DNA from 4 places in the Pseudarthrobacter sp. NIBRBAC000502770 genome. Region 3 is predicted to be linked to each of the others. Evidence: riboswitches for the same ligand, from Rfam matches in the RefSeq annotation. Region 3 holds a riboswitch; each other region holds the start of a gene.
The links. Region 3 has a riboswitch for thiamine pyrophosphate ahead of thiO (glycine oxidase ThiO). Riboswitches for the same ligand answer to the same signal wherever they lie in the genome.
Positions count from the first base shown of each region.

Region 1 (2,194 bases), 1.1 Mb from region 3:
GGCTCCGTCCACCCGGAGCGAACCGGACTCGTCGGCGTCGCCTGATTCGCCGTCGTCGTCGATGTCTCCCAGGACGCCGGCCAGCGCGTGCAGCAGCGTGGACTTCCCTGCGCCGGAGGGGCCGAGCAGGAGCACCCGCTCCCCGGGGGCGATGTCCAGGTCAAGGCCGTGGACGGCGGGTTTGGCCCTGCCGGCATGCCGCCAGCCCCAGCCACGGGCGGTGACGGCGGCGGGGCGGACCGCGCCGGAGTCCTGGGAGGGTGCCATCAGGAGAAGACGGGCTCCGTTGCGGCCTTGCGGGACGCGAAGGAGCTCAGCACCCCGGTGCGTGCCAGGCCGCGGGTGGCAACCCAGGCCAGGGCACCCGCAAGGATGGCCCCGGAAATGGTGGTGAGGACAATGTAGGCCAGCTTGTCGGCGCCGGAGTAGGCGATGTTCCAGCCCCACGGTGCAAACGAATCGTTCAGGCCGCAGAAGAATCCGGCCGCGGCGCCTGCCAGCAGGGACACGGGCAGGTTGAACTTGCGGTAGACGAAGATTGCGAAGATGATTTCCGCGCCCAGGCCCTGGATGAAACCGGAGAACAGGACCGAGGCGCCGTACTGGGAACCCATCAGCAGTTCGCCGGTGGCGGCGACGGTCTCGCAGAACAGGGCGGCCCCGGGCTTGCGGATGATCAGCATTCCCAGCACGCCGGGAATCATCCAGCCCCCGGCGAGCAGGCCGGTCAGGGGTGGGTAGGCTGCGTTCATGGGGGCGGACAGGGCGGCGGCACCCTGGTCCCATGCCCAGAAAATAACGCCGCCCGCGATGGCCACCAGCGCGGCGACGACGATGTCCACGACGCGCCAGGACTTGCTGGTGGTCTTCTTGATTGCTGCAGTACTCATGTGGTCCTCCTGGGAAACAGGAGGGGAAAGTGGACCCGGCCGGCGGCCTGTGGCCGTGGAACCGCGACACTTTGAGAACTCGACTCCCTTGCGCCGGTACTAACCGGATCAGGTTCGAGGGTCTGCGGCTGTCCGCACTCTCAGCGCCCACCTGCGGTGCCCGGCTAATGCCAGGTTGTCCGACGGCGGCGCTCCCCTGTCGTTTTTAGTGTTGCTTTTGGTGTGGGTAACGCTTGTTGTTGTGCCCGGTTGGGCGTGGTCAAGTTTACACCTGGCCGGGCTGGATTGCGGGCTGCCGGCGCCAATCACCCGGATATGACCGGCCCCGGTCCCGGATGCGCCGCGCCCCGGCCGGAAAGCGGCCTTAACTGCCAATGGCAGCGGCACGGACCCAGGAAGGTTCGAGCCGCTGCCGCTGGCAGGCGGCTTGGAGGTTCTCAGGGAGAGAGCTCTTCGAGGACCCTGCCCTTGGTTTCGATGGCGAAGAAGATGGTGACGAGGCCGCCGACGAGGGCTACGGCTGCGAACACCGTGAAGACGAGGCTGATGCCGTAGTTGTCGACGATCCAACCGACCAGGATGGGTCCGATAGCGGAGCCTGCCCGGAGCCAGGCGCTGCCGAATCCAGTGCCGATGGCGCGGAGCCGGGTGGGGTAGAGCTCGGCGGAGTAGAGGTAGAGCGAGAAGGAGACGGTCTGCAGGATGGCGTACGCGATGCTGGCGAACACCACCACCTGGGTCGCGGATACGGCGCCGAGCGCGGTGAGGATGACAAGCGGGACGGTCGCGGTCAGGAACGCGACGGTGTACCAGCGTTTGCGGCCGACGCGGTCGATCAGGAGAGCGCAGAGGACCGATGCCACGACGCCGGCGGCGGAGGTGACCCAGCCGTACGCGAGGCTGGTTTGCAGGGGCAGGTTGAATGTTTGCTTGTAGAGCGTCGGCAGCCAGGTGACCAGGCCGTTGTTGACCATGTAGACGCAGATCCAGAGCATCCAGATCATGAAGGTGCGCTTCTTGTAGATCCCGGAGAACAGTTCGCGCCAATCAGTGCGGGCCGTGGCTTTCGGGTCAACAGGACGCACCACGGGCTCAGAAAGGGTGTGCCCTGCCGCGACCGCTTCCTTTTCGAGCATGGCAACGACGGTTTCGGCTTTGTGGACGTGGCCCCGGGAGGCGAGCCAGCGCGGTGATTCGGGCATCAGCCAACGCATCGGGATGGTGAGAAGGGCCGGGACGATGCCAACGATGAACATGGCCTTCCAGCCCACCACCGGGACCAGGAAGTATCCGGCGATGCCTGC
Region 1 covers NZ_CP041198.1:3,441,409-3,443,602, forward strand. The annotation lists gene NIBR502770_RS16465 (ABC transporter ATP-binding protein) at 1-267, opposite strand, end outside; gene NIBR502770_RS16470 (ECF transporter S component) at 267-890, opposite strand; TPP riboswitch at 958-1,098, opposite strand; gene NIBR502770_RS16475 (MFS transporter) at 1,328-2,194, opposite strand, start outside.
Region 1: linked by a shared signal. The riboswitch ahead of NIBR502770_RS16470 (ECF transporter S component) and the one ahead of thiO (glycine oxidase ThiO) in region 3 are both predicted to bind thiamine pyrophosphate.

Region 2 (2,194 bases), 460 kb from region 3:
GTCCTGCTGCGTCCACGATGGCGATGGCCCGGCGGGTGGCCTCGGCGAAGCCCTCGTCCGCGTAGGTCCGGAGCCAGGCTGCGTAGGCGTGGCCGCCCGGCTCTCCCGAGGCAAGGAACCTGGCGTGCAGCTTTTCCCCGACTTCGGCGTAAAGCCAGAAGCAGGGGAGGACGGCGGCGGCCAGGACGGCGTAGCTTCCCGACGCCGATGCTGCGGTGAGGTGGTCCACGTAGGCCTTGGTGACGGGGCCAAGTCCGCCCTGGGCGGGGCGGGTGCTGAGCCACGAGCGGTGCAGCTCCGACTCCACTTCCAGGCACTGCTGCGATGATCCGGCCCAGAACAGCTGCTCCCCTTCTGACGGGGCCAGGGCACTCGCCCGGGCAAGGACCCGGGAGTAGCCGTTCAGGTACAGGGCATCCTGCGCCAGGTAGTAGGCGAAGTCCTTCTCGGCCAGGTCCCCGGCGGCCAGGCCGTGGATGAAGTCCAGGGCGTAGATGTCCGCCAGGTCATGCTGGGCTTCCGTCCACAGCCGGGCAGCGAAAGCGCCTTCCGCGAGGGCCGGCCGCACATGGTGGAAATGGTGCACGGGTCCGTTTCCCCGGCCCACTTCAAGCTGCTCCGCCTTCTCAAGGGCGCCGGCCAGCCATGGCTTGACCGTTCGGAGCGATGCCTCCCAGTCGCCAAGGCGTGCCTGGACGGTGGCCATCGCGGAGGACAGGGAACAGCCGGTGCCGTGGCTGTTGCGCGTGTCGATGCGGTTTCCCTGCACCTCCACCACTTCCCCTGGCAGGAGGCCCGCCGTATTGACCAGCGCATCCGGGCAGTCCGCACCCGCCAGGTGCCCGCCCTTGACAAGGATGGTGGCGCCGGTGGCATCCGCCAGGCGCCTCCCCTGCTCCAGCGCTGCCGCCCAGCTGTCTGCTGGATCCGCGCCCACCAGCATGGCAAGCTCCGGCAGGTTGGGGGTAATGAGGTGGGCCAGGGGCAAGAGGTCCCGGAGGGCGGCCTCGGCGGACTCTGTCAGCAGCCGGTCGCCGCTGGTGGCCACCATCACCGGGTCCAGGACAACGACGGCGGGACGGACCTTCTCCAGCCAGTGCCGGACAGTGCGGATCACGGCCTCGTCCCCCAGCATGCCGATCTTGACGGCGTCAATGGAGATATCATCGCTGACCGCGTCCAGCTGCTGTGCCAGGAAGGCTGCGGGAGGAACGTGGACTGCCTGTACACCGCACGTGTTCTGCGCCGTCAGCGCCGTGATGGCAGCCATGCCGTAACCGCCGTGGGCGGAAATGCTTTTCAGGTCGGCCTGGATGCCTGCGCCCCCGGACGGGTCGGAGCCGGCGATGGACAGGACCCGCGGGACTTCCCGGCCGGTTGGCAGCCCGGTGCTGGTGGCGGAGGAAGCTGGCAGGGGCATGGAAAGGGTCGAAGACAAGAGACATCCCTTCGCCGGTACTAGCCGGACAGGTTCAACGGGTCTGGATCTCAGCCGGCCTGCTGCGCGGCACCCCGTGTCGGTTCCTACCCTAGCCCGTGTGCCGCACCCGGGAAAAAGGTGACAACGGCCGCCGCAAAAATGGGCCATCCCGCAACGGCAGGAATCCCCGCCCCGCACGGTACCCCCGGTAATCCGGGTGGACCGATGCGCAGGACGGGGATTCCTGGCTGGAAGCTCCTGTGCCTAGAGTTCCGAGGCAGGCACCCCGACGCCGAGGATGATGGGTTCCTCGGCCGCCTTCCGCGGTTCCGGCTGGTCCTTCGCGGGTTCGGGGGCCTTCGCTGCGTGCGAGTGCCCACCGGCATCAGCCTGGACGTTTTCATGGTGCTGGACGGCGGTCTCGTTGGCGGCACCCTGGGCACGGCTGGCGGCCCGGTGGCGCCGGGGCCGGCGCTGCCGGGACTGCTCCAGCGTGTGGTCCGAATAGTCCTTTTCAGGGGACGCCTCAGGAGCGGCACCGGCGCGGGCTCCCGCCGCCCCTGCCCCGGCCGGCTGCTCCGGTGCTGCCTCTTCTGCTGCCTGCAGAGCCTCTGCCTGATTGGCAGGCGCATCCCCCACAGGGGAAGCCGGCTGGCCCAGGTGTGCGAATGCTTCCGCAAGCCGGTCCAGCGTCAGGGCAGGCTTCGGATGCTGTTCCCCGGCGTGCTCCACGAACGGAAGCGGGACTTCCTCGCCGCCGAACGTGAGGACGGC
Region 2 covers NZ_CP041198.1:1,874,145-1,876,338, forward strand. The annotation lists gene thiD (bifunctional hydroxymethylpyrimidine kinase/phosphomethylpyrimidine kinase) at 1-1,420, opposite strand, end outside; TPP riboswitch at 1,428-1,525, opposite strand; gene NIBR502770_RS09030 (Rne/Rng family ribonuclease) at 1,685-2,194, opposite strand, start outside.
Region 2: linked by a shared signal. The riboswitch ahead of thiD (bifunctional hydroxymethylpyrimidine kinase/phosphomethylpyrimidine kinase) and the one ahead of thiO (glycine oxidase ThiO) in region 3 are both predicted to bind thiamine pyrophosphate.

Region 3 (2,194 bases):
GCGGGGACGTCGGCGATGGCATACATGACGCGGTAGCCGGTGCCGTCCGGTTCGATGAAGACTGCCTGGTCCAGGTCCGTGGAGGACGCCGGATCGATAGTCACGAACTCGACGGCGGTCAGGTCGTAGGACGGCAGCTTCAGCGCCGCGACGGCGGCCCGGGCGTCTTCCACCGCGTCGGCAGGATACGGCCCGGGCAGCTCAAGTTCGGTCCGCAGCAGGCCCAGCGCCTCTTCCAAGGCGTTCCTGTGGTCACGGACGTTAGGGGCCAACCGATGATGCGACACAAAATTCAGCGTAGCGCCAAGTCCCGGGATTAAGCAGTCTCAGCCGTCCAGCGCGCCGAGGAGCGAGGCAGCGGCTGCCGCGGGGTCGGCGGCCTCGGTGATGGCGCGGACCACCACGATCCGGCGTGCACCGGCCGCCACCACCTCGCGGACGTTTCCGTGGTCGATGCCGCCGATGGCAAACCACGGCACCGGATCCCCGGCCTGCCCGGAGGCATCGGCGGCGTACTTCACCAGTTCAGGCCCGACGGCGGCCCTGCCGGGTTTGGTGGGTGTGGCCCATACCGGCCCAACGCAGAAGTAGTCCAGCCCGGACGGGCCGCCGGTTGCAGCGAGGGCGGCGTCGACCTGGCCCGTGGTGTGGCTGGAGAGGCCGATGGCGGCGTTGCCGTTGACCAGCGTGCGCGCCGCAGCCAGCGGAAGGTCCTTTTGGCCGATGTGGAACACCGGTGCCCCGGACAGCACGGCAATATCGGCGCGGTCATTGACGGCCCACAGCCGGCCATGGCGTACCGCGGTCTCCTTCAACGCCGCCAGGAGGTCCAGTTCCTCGGCGGCCTCGATGGTCTTGTCCCGCAGCTGGATGATGTCCACGCCGCCGGCAAACGCGGCGTCCACAAACTCCGCGAAGTCGCCGTGCGCAGTGCGTGCATCGGTGCACAGGTACAGGCGGGCCGCCTTCAGGGCGTCGTTGTGGCCGGCGTTGGCAACTTCGGCTATGCCGGCCGGGGCTGCTGGAGCGTGGGGGCCTGCGGGCAGGGAGGAAGCGGACACATTCATGCCTGCAAGCCTAGTTCCTCTAAACTGGCCTGGTACTGCGGGAGCCCGCGGCAGCTGTCACAAAGCGCCGGGCTGAGAGGGCGTCAGAGCCGACCGCTTGACCTGATCCGGTTAATGCCGGCGTAGGGAAGGAACCGTATGAGCACCCCCGTTGACCATCGTGCCGGGCCGTCCAGTGCCCCCCGTTCCTCGGTCCGCGCGGACGTCGCCGTCATCGGCGGCGGAGTGGTGGGCCATGGCATCGCCTGGGAGGCGCAGCGCTCCGGCCGCTCCGTGGCCCTGATCGATGACGCGCCCGGAAGCGGCGCCAGCTGGGCCGCCGCAGGAATGCTGGCCCCCGTCAGCGAACTGCACTACCAGGAGGAGGACCTCCTGGAACTGATGCTTGACGCTTCCTCCCGCTGGCCCGGTTTCGCCGCAGCCATCGCAGGAGCCACCTCCGGTTCCGGATACCTGACGACGCCGACACTCGCCGTGGGTGCCGACGCCGCGGACCGCCGCGCGCTGATGGACCTCCGCGCCGTACAGCAGGCCAACGGACTTGCCGTGGAACCACTCACCGTACGGGACGCCCGCAAACGCGAGCCACTCCTCAGCCCCGCGATAGCCTGCGCCCTTGACACGCCTGCGGACCACCAGGTCGATCCCCGCCGCCTGCTGGCTGCCCTCCGGCAGGCCCTCGCCGGTGCCGTCCGCGGGAAGCCTGGCCTGGCGGTGGCAGGGGCAGTGGAAGGGTATGCCGTGCCGGACCGGGCCGGCGGCCTGCTGTGGGAGGGCGGAAGCGTCGTCGGCGCCAGCCTGGCTGGCGGCGGCACCGTCCTGGCAACGGAAACGATCGTGGCCAACGGGCTGCAGGCAGGGGACCTGGGCGGCCTGCCCGACGGCCTCGACCTGCCCCTGCGCCCCGTACACGGAGACATCCTCCGCCTCGCCGTTCCGCAGCACCTCCAGCCCCTTGTGACGTCCACGGTGCGCGGGCTGGTGCACGGTGTCCCCGTCTATATCGTTCCCCGGCAGGACGGGACCGTGGTCATCGGAGCCACCCAGCGCGAGGACGCGCTGTCCGATGCCGTCAGCGCCGGGGGCGTCTATCAGCTGCTGCGCGATGCCCAGGCGCTGGTGCCCGC
Region 3 covers NZ_CP041198.1:2,337,654-2,339,847, reverse strand. The annotation lists partial or broken gene NIBR502770_RS11170 (RNB domain-containing ribonuclease) at 1-287, opposite strand, end outside; gene thiE (thiamine phosphate synthase) at 327-1,067, opposite strand; TPP riboswitch at 1,095-1,213, shown strand; gene thiO (glycine oxidase ThiO) at 1,206-2,194, shown strand, end outside.

Region 4 (2,194 bases), 380 kb from region 3:
CTGCGCAGCAATGTCGGGGAAGGTGGCGATATTGATGAGCGTGGGCACGATCGGTACGCCCTGCTCCACGAACCGGGGCACGTGGCGGGGAAGGAGCCCGGTAGCGTGCTCGACGCAGTCGATGCCCGCGTCCAGCACCTGGTCCAGGGTGTCTTCAGCGAAGCAGTGCGCTGTTACCCGGGCACCTTCGTCGTGTGCCGCCTGGACGGCATCGCGTACGACGGCGGCAGGAAAGGACGGCGACAGGTCGCCGGCGCTCCGGTCAATCCAGTCCCCCACGAGCTTGACCCAGCCGTCGCCGTCGCGCGCCTGCTTCCGGACGGCCTCCACGAGGCCCTCGGGTTCCACTTCCTCGGCGAAGCCCCGCAGGTAGCGGCGCGTCCGGGCAATATGGCGCCCGGCCCGGATCAGCACCGGGAAGTCCACTCCGCCCTGCATCCAGCGGGTATCTGCCGGCGAGCCCGCGTCCCGGACCAGCAGGGTTCCCGCGCTAAGGTCCGCCTCCGCCTGGTCCCTGGCCGCCGCGGGCTCGACCGGACCAGTGGCCCCAAGCCCAATGTGGCAGTGGGCGTCCACGAAGCCCGGCAGCACCCAGCCATCCAAAACCCGGTCCGGAGCAGCCGCCGGCCGGCTGAACGTAAGCCTGCCGTCCACGGACCAGAGCCCGTGCCGCACCGTGTCCGGTGCGGTCAGGACGGGGCCGGGGAAGTTGATGATGCCTGCCATGGGGCTCCTTTCGATGCCCGGCCAGGCTAGCACCGCAATTATGACAAGGCCGCTCCAGGCGCCTGTGGTAGCTTCGTTCCTGACCACACGGGTGCCCTTGCAGGGGCTGAGATCGGGCTGACGCAGCCTGCGACCGTTGAACCTGTCCGGGTAATGCCGGCGAAGGAAGTGAGTATTCCCTTGAGTACGCAAAACACCCAGTTGAACCCTGCCCTCCAGCCGTCTGACAGGGTGCCCGGCGGCGCGTCCATGCCGCCGGAAACCCAGTCGTTGAAGTCGCATTCCCTCGCCTACCTCGGGGATGAGGCGTCCGGGATCCGGGTACCGGTGACGGAAATTGCCCTTGAGCCGTCCCCCAACGGCCAGCCGAACGCACCGTTCCGGACGTACCGGACGGCGGGGCCGGGAAGCGACCCCGTCCGCGGCCTGGACCCTTTCCGCGCGGAGTGGATCGTGGCGCGCGGAGACACCGAGGCCTACAGCGGCAGGGAACGCAACCTGCTGGACGACGGCCGCTCGGCCGTCCGCCGCGGCGCCGCCTCCGCGGAGTGGAAGGGCGCGCAGCCCGTGCCCCGCCGCGCCGTCGACGGCCGGACGGTGACGCAGATGCACTATGCCCGGCAGGGCGTCATCACGCAGGAAATGCGGTTCGTGGCGCTGCGCGAGAACTGCGATGTGGAATTGGTGCGCAGCGAAGTGGCTGCCGGCCGCGCCATCATTCCCAACAACATCAACCATCCGGAATCCGAGCCCATGATCATCGGCAAGGCCTTCCTGGTGAAGATCAACGCGAACATCGGCAACTCGGCCGTGACGAGTTCGATCGCCGAGGAAGTGGACAAGCTGCAGTGGGCAACCCAGTGGGGCGCGGACACCGTCATGGACTTGTCCACCGGCGATGACATCCACACCACGCGGGAGTGGATCATCCGCAACTCCCCGGTGCCCATTGGAACCGTCCCCATCTACCAGGCCTTGGAAAAGGTCAACGGTGAGGCCAACGCCCTGACCTGGGAAATCTTCCGGGACACCGTGATCGAACAGTGCGAACAGGGTGTGGACTACATGACCATCCACGCGGGCGTGCTGCTCCGCTATGTCCCGCTCACCGCCAACCGCGTCACCGGCATTGTCTCGCGGGGCGGCTCCATCATGGCGGGCTGGTGCCTGGCCCACCACCAGGAGAACTTCCTGTACACGCACTTCGACGAGCTGTGCGAAATCTTCGCCAAATACGACGTCGCCTTCTCGCTGGGCGACGGCCTCCGCCCCGGTTCGACGGCGGACGCCAACGACGCCGCGCAGTTCGCTGAGCTGGACACCCTCGCCGAACTGACGCAGCGGGCCTGGGAGTACGACGTGCAGGTGATGGTGGAGGGGCCGGGCCACGTTCCCTTCCACCTGGTCCGCGAGAACGTGGAGCGGCAGCAGGAGCTGTGCAAGGGTGCGCCCTTCTATACCCTGGGGC
Region 4 covers NZ_CP041198.1:1,962,483-1,964,676, forward strand. The annotation lists gene NIBR502770_RS09465 (amidohydrolase family protein) at 1-726, opposite strand, end outside; TPP riboswitch at 804-911, shown strand; gene thiC (phosphomethylpyrimidine synthase ThiC) at 907-2,194, shown strand, end outside.
Region 4: linked by a shared signal. The riboswitch ahead of thiC (phosphomethylpyrimidine synthase ThiC) and the one ahead of thiO (glycine oxidase ThiO) in region 3 are both predicted to bind thiamine pyrophosphate.